Regions from separate parts of the Priestia sp. D3YE.R1 genome, predicted to be linked through region 2. Evidence: riboswitches for the same ligand, from Rfam matches in the RefSeq annotation. Region 2 holds a riboswitch; each other region holds the start of a gene.
What was found. A riboswitch is a leader RNA that binds a small molecule or an ion and turns the genes downstream of it on or off. The one in region 2 is predicted to bind lysine.

Region 1 (3,424 bases), 2.1 Mb from region 2:
CCGTACCAGTCAATCGAGTCACCCATAAACGCCGAATAGTTTTGGCCTAAAATAACAACGGCACATAAAATAAAGGCAAAGATAGGGCCAAATGGGAAAAGTTTTGCATGATATGGAAGTTCACTCAAATCATGACCTTGAGCAACAAATGCTCTTCTAAAACGATAGTGGCTAATCGCGATTCCTAACCAAGCAATAAAACCAGACATACCAGAAGCGTTAAGTAACCATGTGTATACCGCACCATCTCCAAAGAATGAAGCACCAAATGCAAGTGTACCGACAAGCGCCGTTGCGATTAAGGCATTAACCGGAACGCCTCGTTTATTCACTTTTGCTAAGAACCTCGGTGCTTTTCCATCTTTCGCTAAGTTCCACAGCATACGTGTAGAAGCATACATACCTGAGTTACCAGCAGATAAAACAGCTGTTAAAATAACGGCATTGATAGCTGATGCAGCAAACGCTAGACCTGCTCGTTCGAATATTAAAGTAAAGGGACTTACTCGCACATCATCACTTGCTAAGGAATCCGCTGTGTATGGAATAAGCATCCCGATAACAAAAATAGCTAAAATATAAAATAACAAGATGCGCCAGAAGACTTGTTTAACTGCGCGAGGAACCGTTTTTTCTGGATCTTCACTTTCTCCAGCTGCGACTCCAAGCAACTCTGTTCCTTGGAATGAAAAACCTGCAGCCATAAAAATACCTAGGACAGTAAAGAATCCACCATGAATAGGTCCATCACCAAGCGTGAAATTTTTAAAACCTGGTGCTTCATTGTTAAAGATACCAAAAATCATCATAATACCAATAACTAAAAAGATGATAACCGTTATTACTTTAATTAACGAAAACCAAAATTCTGATTCACCAAATCCTTTTACAGAAAGGTAGTTAAGCCCAAACATAATTAATAAAAAGAGGGCACTCCATAAAATAGAAGAAGAGTTCGGGAACCAAAATTTCATAATAAGGGCTCCAGCGGATAATTCAGCTGCAATCGTAATAGCCCAGTTATACCAGTAGTTCCAGCCGAGAGCGAAACCAAAGGATGGATCTACAAACCGAGACGCATACGTACTAAACGAACCAGCTTCAGGCATATAAGCTGCGAGCTCCGCCAGGCTGGTCATCAAAAAGTAAACCATGACGCCAATGATCGCGTAAGCTAAAAGCGCTCCCCCGGGTCCTGCTGTGTGAATTGCTCCACCACTTGCTAGGAATAAGCCGGTTCCGATGGCTCCTCCTAATGAAATCATCGTTAAGTGGCGAGATTTCAACCCACGTTTTAATTCTTGCTGCTCTTGCATAGATAAATACTCCTTTCGAATGTACGGAAAGAGACGGGATAACATAAAAAAAGCCCGCAGTATATGTGCGCGCTTTTAAATCTGAAAACCGCGTCAACCTTCCGTGAAGATAGCTCTTCACATCATTCGCATGATGTGACAGTTCTGTTCCTGTTCGGAGACAGCCCCAGCTTAAATCAACCGAGAAATGATCTAAACTTCGGCAATTTTTCCTTTCAAGCAACATCATAAATGTTCTCTGCATTTCCGTTACTTTACTATTAAAAACTGCGACCTCTACCTCATCGATTAGGATGAGGGTTTTTTATATTCAATTGACATAAAAGAAGTATATCAAATACTAAAACGATTGTCATTATAAAAAATAGATTCAGAAAATAGAAACATCTTTGAAATCTCTCGAATCTATTTTGTGACATATGGTATAATAAATATTGTCTTCATAATACATAAATATCCGAACGTACCACAGGGGGAGCCGCAGTGCTGAGAGTGAACAAATTGTTCAGACCCTTCGAACCTGTTAGTTAACGCTAGCGTAGGAATGTGGGAATAGTAGCATATATTTGCTTACTCCTGTGTAAACCGTTTGATATGAATGATTCAAAAACAGGAGTGAGAAACGTGAATAAAGCATTACCTTTACAGGCTAAAATTGAAATAGCTATTTTTGCAGCATTGGCACTTTTACTTGATCTTTTGCCTTCCATTAAGATTGCAACGGCTGTGAGTATTTCGTTCTCCATGGTGCCCATTTTTATTATGTGCTTTCGCTGGGGAGTAAAAGGCGGAGCTCTATCTGGTCTATTATGGGGGCTTTTGCAGTTAGCAACAGGAACGGCTTATATTTTAACAGCGCTGCAAACATTTATTGAATATATTGTGGCTTTTGCTTTTATAGGTTTTGGAGGTGTTTTTTCACAATCTATCAAAACAAATTTAGCTAACAATAACAGATCAAAAGCTTTTGTTTTAATTGTTCTATCCCTTATTATCGGCAGCTTCGCGCGCTATTTCTGGCACTTTATTGCTGGTATTATTTTTTGGGGATCATATGCGCCAAAGGGAATGTCCGCTTTGTGGTATTCTTTTTCAATGAACGGTATTTCAATGGTAGGGTCATTAATAGCCTGCTTAATCATTCTTTCACTATTAATTCCATCGGCATCAAGAATGATTGTAACTAAATCACACTCATAATAAAAAAGACTAAATCTACCAAGATTTAGTCTTTTTTTGTCATTTGTCACCTTTGTTTACACGAAAGTGTGTCAGGTTTGATAACATAGTTAATGAAATATTCAAAAAACTGTTTTATGATAATCACCATATTCAAACGAGATAAGGGATTGATAGCATGATACAGAAATGGATCACGAGCATAGGGTTAGATATTGGAACAAGCACAACAAAACTGATTGTAAGCAAGCTGTTAATAGCAAATCAACAAAACCAGTTTACGCTGCCAGGCTGTCAAATTATTGATCGTCGCGTAACGTATGCAAGTTCCATCTATACAACACCTATGGTAAACGAAGTTGAAATCGATGTTCGAAGGTTAACACTATTACTAGAAAAAGAGTACAAAAAAGCAGGGGTCTCCTTAGATCAAGTGGAGGCAGGCGCTGTGATTATTACAGGAGAAACTGCTCGGAAGCAAAATGCAGAGAGTATCGTTCACTATCTAGCTGAACACGCCGGGGATTTTGTTGTTGCAACAGCTGGTGCTGACTTAGAAGGAATGTTAGCGGCAAAAGGATCGGGAGCAATCGAACGTTCTGTTGAAACAAATCGAGTAATTGCTAATATCGATGTAGGGGGAGGCACCGCTAACATCGCTTTATGTCAAAATGCCAAAGTGATAGAGACGTTCACATTGCATGTAGGCGGAAGATTAATTCGTCTGAATTCAGATGGTTTTGTTACCTACGTTTCGCCTTATTTAACTGAATTTTTAAAAAATAATTCTTTGATGCTGTATGAAGATGAAAAAGCAACATTTGAAAAACTCTCTTCTATCTGTCAATTGCTAGCTGAAGAAACCGTGAATTATGTAAGAGCACTGACTCAAACCTCTTCGCTGCTCGTTTCTCCTCATATAAGGTCTT
Region 2 (3,424 bases):
AGTGGGACCGAAAAGATATCTTACCTACCGAAACACGTGCGGAGCGTTATAAAAAGTAAAAAATACGTATATATAAAAGACGTGGAGATACCACGTCTTTTTCTTTTCTTTATACTTGCACTGCCTGCTGCTCTTCTAGTTCAAATGCTACGTGAAGCGTCTCAACAGCTTTTACCATATCAGCATGCGGTACAACTGTAGATACTTTAATTTCAGACGTGCTGACCATCTTCACTTCAATTTTCTCTCCTGCCAGCACTTCAAACATTTCGGCTGCAACACCTGGATTAGAAATCATGCCAGATCCAACAATCGATACTTTAGCCAGCCCGCTTTCATGTTCAATACGCGTATATCCTAAAGTAGATTTATACTCCTTTAAGACAGCAAGAGCAGCTTCTACATCTACGGTTTTAATAGAAAACGAGATGGATAAACGATTATTAGCCGTTACGTTTTGAATAATAATATCCACATTTAACTGTTCTTTTGCTAATGCTGTAAAAATAGTAGAAAGAGTTTGTAACTCGTTGTTCAACCCTTCAATTGTCACCCGTGAAATATTATCTTCAAACGCAATTCCTCTTACGACTAAGTTTTGTTCCATTGAAACTTCCTCCTCAACAATCGTTCCATTCTCGTTTTCTAAGCTTGAACGCACTTCTAGCGGTACCTGATAATTTTTTGCAAACTCAACAGCGCGCGGATGCAGCACCCCTGCTCCTAAATTGGCTAATTCTAACATTTCATCATATGAAATAGAGTAAAGTTTACGAGCATCTTCTACGTAGCGCGGATCTGTCGTAAACACTCCTGTTACGTCTGTATAAATATCACATTTTGCAGCTTTTAATGCTGCAGCAAGAGCTACTGCCGTCGTGTCAGAGCCGCCTCGACCTAATGTCGTAATGCTCCCATTTTCTGAACAGCCTTGGAATCCAGCTACTACTACGATTCGCCCTCTATCTAATTGGCTTTGAATACGAGTCGTGTCAATGCGCTGGATTCGTGCATTGCTGTGAACTGCTTCCGTCTGGATACCAGCTTGCCAACCTGTTAGCGAAGTTGCTTCATGACCTTTGCATTGAAGAGCCATGGTTAACAGGGAAATCGTTACTTGTTCTCCAGTTGTAAGAAGCATATCCATTTCGCGTTTACTTGGACTGTCCGTAATATCACTTGCTAATTTCACCAGTGCATCTGTGGTTTTGCCCATTGCCGATACAACAACAACTACTTGGTTACCGCGCTCTGCTTCTTGAATAACACGGTTTGCTACATGTTGAATACGTTCAACAGAACCAACAGATGTTCCACCAAATTTTTGAACGATTAATGCCATAATTTTGTTCATTCCTTTTCAATAAATTTGCATATGCAGGATGATGAGAAGCTAAATTTTTTTACTCAGACAATAAAAAAAGCAATGAGATGAGCTCTCATTGCTTAACGAACGAAAATTATAAACATAACCGTCCACTGCCGTGAGATAGCTCTCCAAGAATCTACATCTTGACAATCCTACGTTTATTCAACGCAGAACCAGCAATCATTACTATGAGGTAATGTTCACTTCGGCAAATTTCCCTTTCCGCATCATTCATAAGGGCTCATACCCTTCCTGATACGTACTGATTAAATTTGCACCTCTATCTTCACTTCATTTGATGAAGTGTCGTATGAAATTAGTTAATAGCTTATCAAATATTTTCTATTATTTCAAGACTATTTTTGCAATGTTTCATAAATTTTTTCAGCAATGTTTTGAGGAACACCTGAATTTCGAATATCTTCAACCGTTGCTTCTTTCAATTTTTTCACCGAACCAAAATGCTTTAACAAAGCTTTTTTACGCTTTTCTCCCACTCCCGGAATGTCGTCCAGAACTGACTGAAAAGCGGACTTAGACCGCACTTGACGGTGGAAGGTAATCGCAAAGCGGTGAACTTCATCTTGAATTCGCTGAAGCAAATAAAATTCTTGACTATTGCGTTCAAGCGGTATGATTTGAGGAGGCTCACCAATCATCAGGTTGGAGGTTCTGTGCTTATCATCTTTGACAAGACCTGCTGTAGGCACTAAAAGTCCCAATTCATTTTCGAGAACGTCCTGTACTGCAGCTAAATGCCCTTTGCCTCCATCTACAACAATTAAATCCGGAAGCGGAAGACCTTCTTTTAACGCTCTGGAATACCGTCTGCGAACGACTTCTCTCATGGAACTGTAATCATCTGGTCCCTTTACGGTCTTAATTTTATATTTGCGATATTCTTTCTTTTCCGGTTTCCCATCAACAAAAACAATCATCGCAGAAACGGGGTCTGTTCCTTGAATATTTGAGTTATCAAATGCTTCAATCCGATAAGGAGCGGCAATTCCAAGCTCTTCTCCTAACCGTTCAACTGCGCCAACCGTGCGCTCTTCATCTCGTTCAATTAAATAGAATTTTTCACCGAGCGCAATTTTTGCATTTTTACACGCAAGTTCCACTAATTCTTTCTTTTTGCCTCGCTTTGGATGCTGAACCTCTACTTCTACTAATTTCTCAGCTAACTCTGCATCAATCGTTGCTGGAACCATCACTTCTTTTGGCTTAATATTTTTGGCATAAAACTGACCGATAAAAGTTAAGAAATCTTCTTCTGGCTCTTTATAAAAAGGAAACATAGAAACTTCTCGTTCAATTAATTTCCCTTGGCGAATAAAGAAAACTTGAACACACATCCAGCCTTTATCATAAGAATAGCCAAACACATCTCGATTAACAAAATCATTAAACGTTACTTTTTGCTTTTCCATTGTCGCTTCGATATGAGTAATTTGATCTCGGTATTCTTTAGCCCGCTCAAAGTCGAGCTCTTCTGAAGCTTTTAGCATTTTTTCAGTTAACTCTGTTTTGACATGCTCATATCCACCATTCAAAAACCGCGTGATATTTTCAATAATTTGTTTGTTTTGCTCTTCTTTTACTTCTTTTACGCAAGGAGCTAGACATTGCCCGATATGGTAATACAAACAAGGTCTGTCTGGCATAGTGGAGCACTTTCTTAACGGATAAATGCGATCAAGAAGCCGCTTTGTTTCATTTGCAGCTTGAACGTTAGGATAAGGACCAAAGTATTTTCCTTTATCTTTTTTTATTTTTCTTGTAATAACAAGTCGGGGCTGTTTTTCAGCTGTAATCTTAATAAAAGGATAGCCCTTATCATCTTTAAGCATGATATTGTATTTTGGATCATGCTTTTTGATTAAATTCATTTCTAAAATAAGCGCTTCTAAATTAGAAGATGTGACGATATATTCAAAATCGACAATGTCGTTTACAAGTCGAAGCGTCTTTCCGTCATGAGATCCGGTAAAGTAGGAGCGTACTCGATTTTTTAATACTTTTGCTTTTCCTACGTAAATGACCGTTCCATATTTA
Region 3 (3,424 bases), on a different contig from region 2:
TTCCTTTAACAAATTGGATTGGTATCGTCATTATTATATTGGCAGCTTGTATTATTCAGTATCAACCAAACAAAACGGCACACATAGAGTATAAATTATGGATTTTGAGCTGCTGTTTAGCTCTTCTATCTATCGGCACAGTTGGTGTTATTATGAAATTCAGCACGTATCAGCACTTTAGCATGGGTGAAATGCTTGTTTCAATGTATGGCGGAGGAGCTGTCTATTTAAGTTTATTAGCTCGGAAAGAACTTAAAAAAATAACTGCACATAAAATTGAAATAAAGATAGGTATACTAGTTGGTATATTAAGTACGATTGGTTACAGCTGTTATTTATTCGCCCTAAAGGAAGGTCCATCCAGTGTGGTTTATCCAATCATTAGTTTAAATTGTATTGTTGTTTTAATTGGGAGCTTAATTATCTTTAAAGAAAGACTTAAAAAATATCAATTAATAGGAATTATTCTTACTCTATGCGGAATCGTGTTGACTAAGATATAAGTTTTTGCACTAATACCGACAGAAGAACGAACACATAGTGAAATAGGTCTCCTTCTGTATGGCAACTGAAGATGTATATAGTATACATAGAAAAAACAGAAAAACTCCCCCAATGCGTTAAGGGAGTTTTTCTATTTTTAGGAGTTAGCTAAATGATGATTCATCCATCTTGAGCTTTTGGCAAAATCTTGCCTTAATGCCTCGATTGAATCGGTCGTTTTAGCTATGCTCTCTCTTCTAATCTATTTTTATTTATTTCAACAGGTAACGTTAATGCCGCTAGCTTGCAGAACTTCTTCTAGCGCACTTTGCTCTTTATTGCTTAAAGGAACCATTGGCAAACGAACACCGCCAACTTGTATTCCATTTAGATTTAATGCAGCTTTTACTGGTGAAGGACTTGGCGCAATAAATAATGCTCTCATAATGGGAAGCAGATTGCGATGTGTAGCAGCAGCTTTTTGGACATCGCCATTTTTGAAGGCATTAATCATTTGTTGCATATCATTGCCAATGATGTGGGAAGCAACTGAAATAACTCCTGCCCCGCCAATTGCTAATACTGGTATTGTTAACCCATCATCGCCGCTGTATAGTGTAAAGTCGCTAGGTGTTTTGCTAATAATCTCTGCCATGGCATCCAAGTTGCCACTTGCTTCCTTAATTGATACAACATTAGGAATCTCTGATAGACGAACAATTGTTTCAACAGAAATGTTAACTACGCTTCGCCCTGGGATATTGTAAAGCATAACTGGTAAAGAGGTTGACTGGGCAATCGTTTTAAAGTGCTGGTACAAGCCTTCCTGAGACGGCTTATTATAGTAGGGAGCAACGAGCATAATACCATCGACTCCTGTTTCCTCTGCAAGTTTCGTTAAGCTAATCGAAGCTTGCGTGTTGTTTGAGCCAGTTCCGGCGATGACGTGGACTCTTCCCGCAGCAGCTTCTACAACACATTTGAATAATTCAATTTTTTCTTCTGTGGTTAATGTTGGAGACTCTCCAGTTGTACCAGCTACAACTAAGCCATCTGTGCCATTTGTAATTAAATGCTCAACTAACGTTTTCGTCGCGTTAAAATCAATTTCGCCATTCTGATCAAACGGGGTAACCATTGCTGTTAATACTTGGCCAAAATTCATAACTACACACCCTTTATAAAATTTTTAAAATTAGAGGGGTTAGGGCCATTCATAAGAAACGCAAAAAAGCAGCAACGAGGGATTCGTTGCTGCAGTAGAAACAATATTTATCAAAAATAGTTTCCGTGCGTAAGATAGCCCTCCATACAGTTTCCCATATGACAGTTCTGTATTTATTCAACAGCAGAACCAGCTTCAAGAACATGAGATTCTTTCGGCTTCGGCAAATACCCCTTTCCACAATTGTCATTGGATCTCATTCTCCTCAAATTGTATACTTATGATCTTTGCGCCTCTATCCTCACTTCAAAAAATATTGAAATAAGAAAATATTTAATTGCATTTAATATAACAGTAAATTTCCTTTCACGCAAGAATCATTTAAGTATAATTTTATGGACACCATGTAATTAAGTCCTTACACTTATTTTTTAGAGAATGCCTCCGGATTATTGACTCAAACCCACAATCTCAGTATCACTCATATTACTATTCCACCTTTCTTTTTGCTATTCACCACATGTTTTAACTTACATATTATGCACACCATAAAAAGCCACCCGCTTAGAGTGACTTAGCATTAGGTTTATTCTTTACTTCATCAGGTACGTAATCTAAAAGTACGGATATTATTGTATTAAAATGCCATGGAGTAAGATTGTTGCCAGCACTTTCTTTTAACTCAGTTCTTAGCTTTTCACCCCATATAGGATATTTATTGTTGCTTTTTGCTTCCTCTAACATATAATCGACTACATTTAGTACTTTATAATATTCATTTTCTTTTGCGCTAATATAATAATCCTTTTGTTTATAGTTCATATCTCCAATCCCCTTTTGGTTATTTATGAACAATACATTTTTTCATAAAATAGCATCAAATTTAGACTATATCTCTTATTTCCTTATAACATCTACATTGATTTAAATAGTTTATAATATCTTGGTTATTTACTTCTTTGATATTATCTCCAAAAAGTTCAACAGCACTTTCTAAACGTTCCCTTTTATTATCAATCGTTAGTACATATCGAAGTGCATCAACTACTGGTGCATTATGGTATGTACGACGAACGAAATATTCTTCGATTGCCTTATTTAAGTATTCTGATTCAGCCTTTCTAAATTTAGGTTCTGACCTTTGAAGGTTCTTTACCTCCATCTCTATCATAAATCCCTCATCCTCTCCGATTTAATTCACTATTTTATTCCCCTGCTAGAAGTAAAATAAAACTTAGTTTGTATACAAATTAATGTATTTTCTAAAAAAAAAAAAAAAAAAAAAAAACACCTGTAAAGACAGGTGTTTTTTGTAAACTTAACATATTAAAGGAGAAACGATTCGTCAGCAAAAGGAGAAATCTGATTAGGTACAGTATGTGCTCATTTTTCGTATTTATACGTATTCGAATTAAAGAATAAAATGAGGTTAAGCAAACCCATTGATGTTCGATTTTTGCAAGGTTAAAGGATAGATTAATTTTTGACGAAGTGAGTTATAGAATGTAGTCAAGTTATTGTTGAGGAAATATAGCTTTATCTTTTAATTGATGTATCACAGGGACATACTAAAAAATGAGGTGATAACATGGAAATAAATCGAGCTAAACAAATTCTTTCTTCCCCCAAGGAAATTGATGTTCATTACCACGGAGTTCCTATTTGGATTAAAAGTGTAGATGAAACATCAAGTATGGCTACCGTTCATGCGAGAGGAACACATGATGAAGACCGTATGGTTCCAGTCCTTGATTTAGAAGAAAAATAAAAAGTCGG
Region 4 (3,424 bases), on a different contig from region 2:
ATGGACAAACAATTCCTGCTGCTGCATCAGTAGCTTGACCAGCATCCTTGCGATCTATTAATGTCACATCTGCTCCTGCTTTTGCTAAATGATATGCTGTAGAAGCTCCAAGTATCCCTGCTCCAACTACGATGTATGTTTTCATACCAAAACACCCTTTTCTTTCTTCTAGTATTCTCATGCTATATGTATGTAATTTTAGCATAGCAAAAAAAGAAGCCACATACTAGGCGAAGCTATTTTTAACTTGTTTTTGGCGCGTGCTGATTTTGACATATAGCTCCCTTCATCGTAAACAAAAGCGTTAGAAGTTCTTTTACCGAGAGTATAGCAGGGTGGAGAAAATCATAAATAGTGATCGTACATCTTTAACGCTGTTGCTTACCGCTTTTCTATTATAGGTTCTGAATAAAAAGATAAAAGAATAAAACCGCTATAATATGTAAATAAAAAGAAATAACCATTATTTTAAGGAGAGCGTATGCAATCTTCATTTGTATTATTTTTTATCATTCTTGGTTTACTATTTGGCAAGTGGCGAAGATATCAAGAATACTATCCTACTTTGCTGTTTTGGGTCACGGGGAATTTGCTTTATGAAGTGCTGCTGTTTCATCACCGGGTATGGGTATTTCATCCTGTTGGTATTGACCACCTTTTTCTACCCGATCACCTAATGGTCTCCCTTGGAATAACCTTAATTATTTATCCGTTTGTCATACCGGTATTTTTAGGAAGGCTGCCGCTGCATGTAAGCGGCCGGCTGTGGTGGATTCTTTTGTGGGCGCTTTTATTTACTGTGATTGAGTTCATTGCTTATGTTAATCACAGTATCACTCATCATTATGGATGGTCGCTGCTGTGTTCTTTTCTCTTCAATATTGTCACGTTCTCACTTTTAGTGATTCATCAGAAGACAGCGCTGGCTGCTTGGATACTCTCTGGAAGCTTCATAGCTTTTTTATTTATCTTCTTTGATATTCCTATGCCTTAACTTTTCATTGACTAGACAGAGGAAAAGGAAATATAATAGGAGTTACATTTAAATATAATTTTCCTCTCTGAGAATAGAGGTGCATGAAATCAAGAGTCACTTATTGGAGACTAATGGAGTCTGTGAAGATAAGTAAAAGGGATTTCGTGCCGAAGTATATAAACATCCATTGTGTTCATATACTGGTTCAGTATTGAATAAATGCTGAGCTGTCACAAACCATTTGGTTTGTGGAGAGCTATTGAAGAGATGTTGATGCCTAGAATGTAATAATACTTTATTATTATGAAACCAAGACGCGTGAACATCACTTCACGGGTCTTTTTTGTGTTTTTCTACTGACCATCAAAGTTATAGTTGAATGATTTAAATGGAGGGATACGGATTATGTACTTACATGGAACGAGTAAAATTAACAGCAGCAATCATTTAGAAATTGGGAAGTGCGATACGGTTGAACTGAAAAAACAATACGGCACTCCCCTATACATCTACGATCAAGAATTAATTGAGACAAAATGCAAGGCCTTCCATTCAGCCTTTCAAAGAAGCGGATTTTCATATCAAATCGCCTATGCAGGGAAAGCGTTTCTTTGCATGGAAATGGCTAGCCTTTTAACGAAGCTTGATATGTCACTAGATGTGGTCTCAGGAGGAGAATTATTTACAGCTCTTGAAGCTGGATATCCAGCTGAACGCATTCATTTTCACGGAAATAACAAAACGATTGAAGAAATGGAAATGGCTCTTGATGCGAATATTGGCTGTTTTGTTGTGGATAACTTCACCGAACTTGAAGTTTTGCATGCGTTAGCAGCTGAGCGCAAACAGAAAGCATCTATTCTTCTGCGTGTTACTCCAGGGATTGAAGCCCACACACATGAGTATATTATGACCGGACAGGAAGACTCCAAGTTTGGATTTGGTCTTTCCAATGACCAAGCTATGAAAGCGGTAAGTTCTGCCTTAGAAAAGCCTTACTACGATCTTTTAGGCATTCATTGTCATATTGGTTCGCAAATTTTTGAAGTAGATGGTTTTTCTCGCGCCATTGATATTTTAACTGATTTCTTATTCAGTATTCGTGATAAAATGGAGTTTGAAGTAAAAGTTTTAAACGTAGGTGGTGGTTTTGGTATTCGTTATACCGAAAGCGACTCTCCTCTTCCAGTTGAGTATTATGTAGATGCACTGACAGAAAAGCTAAGCCGCACGTTAACTGAACAAAATTATACCCTTCCAGAAGTTTGGATTGAGCCTGGAAGAAGCATTGTAGGAGAAGCAGGTACAACGCTTTACACAATTGGCTCAACTAAGGAGATTCCAGGTGTACGCAAATACGTAGGAATTGACGGCGGTATGACTGACAATATCCGTCCTGCCCTTTATGATGCAAAACATGAAGCTGTCTTGGCTAATAGAGTGACGGATAAAAAAGATGAAACGGTATCAATTGCGGGGAAATGCTGTGAATCAGGAGATATGCTTATTTGGGATATCGATTTACCGCGCGTTAATCAAGGAGATTTACTAGCAGTATCCTCTACAGGTGCCTACAACTATTCAATGGCTAGCAATTACAACCGTATTCCGCGCCCTGCTGTTGTATTTGTGAAAAATGGAGAAGCTCGTCTTGCTGTAGAGCGAGAAACATACGAAGATTTGGTGCGTAAAGATGTAAAGCCAGTCGTTACTACCTATGCAATGAGCAAATGATAGCTGTTCTTGCGTAGTAAAGAAGCTATTGTTGTTTGGAGGAAATCTAACTATGGTTTTAAGTGTATTTAAAACGTACAGATCATCGCTTATTCTGCTTCTCGCTATTTTAATTGGCGGGATAGCAGGATATGCTATCGGGCCCGATGTGGCAGTCGTAAAGCCCTTTGGTGATTTGTTTCTTAATTTAATGTTCATGATTATCGTTCCCCTTGTCTTTTTTAGTGTTGCTTCGGCGATCGCAAACATGAACGAAATGAAACGTCTTGGTAAAATTATGCTGGGTATTGCCGTTGTGTTTGTCGCCACTGCTGCTGTTTCAGCCGTTCTAGGCTTTTTAGGCGCCTCACTTTACAATCCCCTGCACAACGTAGATACTTCTGCCATTAAAGAATTAATGGGTGACAGTGAAAATACAGCTGAAAAAATGGCCCTTTTAACTCAGCTTGTTAGTACATTTACTGTACCTGATTTTGTTCAGTTATTTTCGAAAGAGCATATTTTACAATTAATTGTCTTTGCCGTTATTTTCGGTATTGCTACAACGATGGCTGGTGAAAAAGGACAGCCTATGGCGAAATTTCTGACTTCTGGTCAAGAAGTATCGATGAAGGTTGTTAAAATTGTGATGTACTATGCTCCAATTGGTTTAGGATGCTATTTTGCTACTGTAGTAGGAGAACTTGGACCAAAGATCTTACAAGGGTACGCTAG

Region 1: it holds a riboswitch for lysine, as region 2 does, so the genes downstream of both, ACOZIR_RS12015 (amino acid permease) here and ACOZIR_RS00910 (aspartate kinase) in region 2, are expected to answer to the same signal.
Region 3: it holds a riboswitch for lysine, as region 2 does, so the genes downstream of both, dapA (4-hydroxy-tetrahydrodipicolinate synthase) here and ACOZIR_RS00910 (aspartate kinase) in region 2, are expected to answer to the same signal.
Region 4: it holds a riboswitch for lysine, as region 2 does, so the genes downstream of both, lysA (diaminopimelate decarboxylase) here and ACOZIR_RS00910 (aspartate kinase) in region 2, are expected to answer to the same signal.

Annotation. Positions count from the first base shown of each region.
Region 1 is NZ_JBLTHW010000001.1:2,254,574-2,257,997, forward strand. Features, by position in the region: gene ACOZIR_RS12015 (amino acid permease) at 1-1,316, opposite strand, end outside; lysine riboswitch at 1,419-1,603, opposite strand; TPP riboswitch at 1,778-1,878, shown strand; gene thiT (energy-coupled thiamine transporter ThiT) at 1,911-2,516, shown strand; gene ACOZIR_RS12025 (ethanolamine ammonia-lyase reactivating factor EutA) at 2,674-3,424, shown strand, end outside.
Region 2 is NZ_JBLTHW010000001.1:177,173-180,596, reverse strand. Features, by position in the region: gene ACOZIR_RS00915 (YslB family protein) at 1-59, shown strand, start outside; gene ACOZIR_RS00910 (aspartate kinase) at 110-1,342, opposite strand; lysine riboswitch at 1,483-1,660, opposite strand; gene uvrC (excinuclease ABC subunit UvrC) at 1,726-3,424, opposite strand, start outside.
Region 3 is NZ_JBLTHW010000002.1:1,133,845-1,137,268, reverse strand. Features, by position in the region: gene ACOZIR_RS18000 (DMT family transporter) at 1-503, shown strand, start outside; gene dapA (4-hydroxy-tetrahydrodipicolinate synthase) at 761-1,648, opposite strand; lysine riboswitch at 1,776-1,954, opposite strand; gene ACOZIR_RS17990 (hypothetical protein) at 2,213-2,470, opposite strand; gene ACOZIR_RS17985 (hypothetical protein) at 2,532-2,819, opposite strand; gene ACOZIR_RS17980 (H-type small acid-soluble spore protein) at 3,237-3,416, shown strand.
Region 4 is NZ_JBLTHW010000003.1:509,492-512,915, reverse strand. Features, by position in the region: gene ACOZIR_RS20940 (NAD(P)/FAD-dependent oxidoreductase) at 1-145, opposite strand, end outside; gene ACOZIR_RS20935 (CBO0543 family protein) at 482-994, shown strand; lysine riboswitch at 1,061-1,243, shown strand; gene lysA (diaminopimelate decarboxylase) at 1,382-2,710, shown strand; gene ACOZIR_RS20925 (dicarboxylate/amino acid:cation symporter) at 2,763-3,424, shown strand, end outside.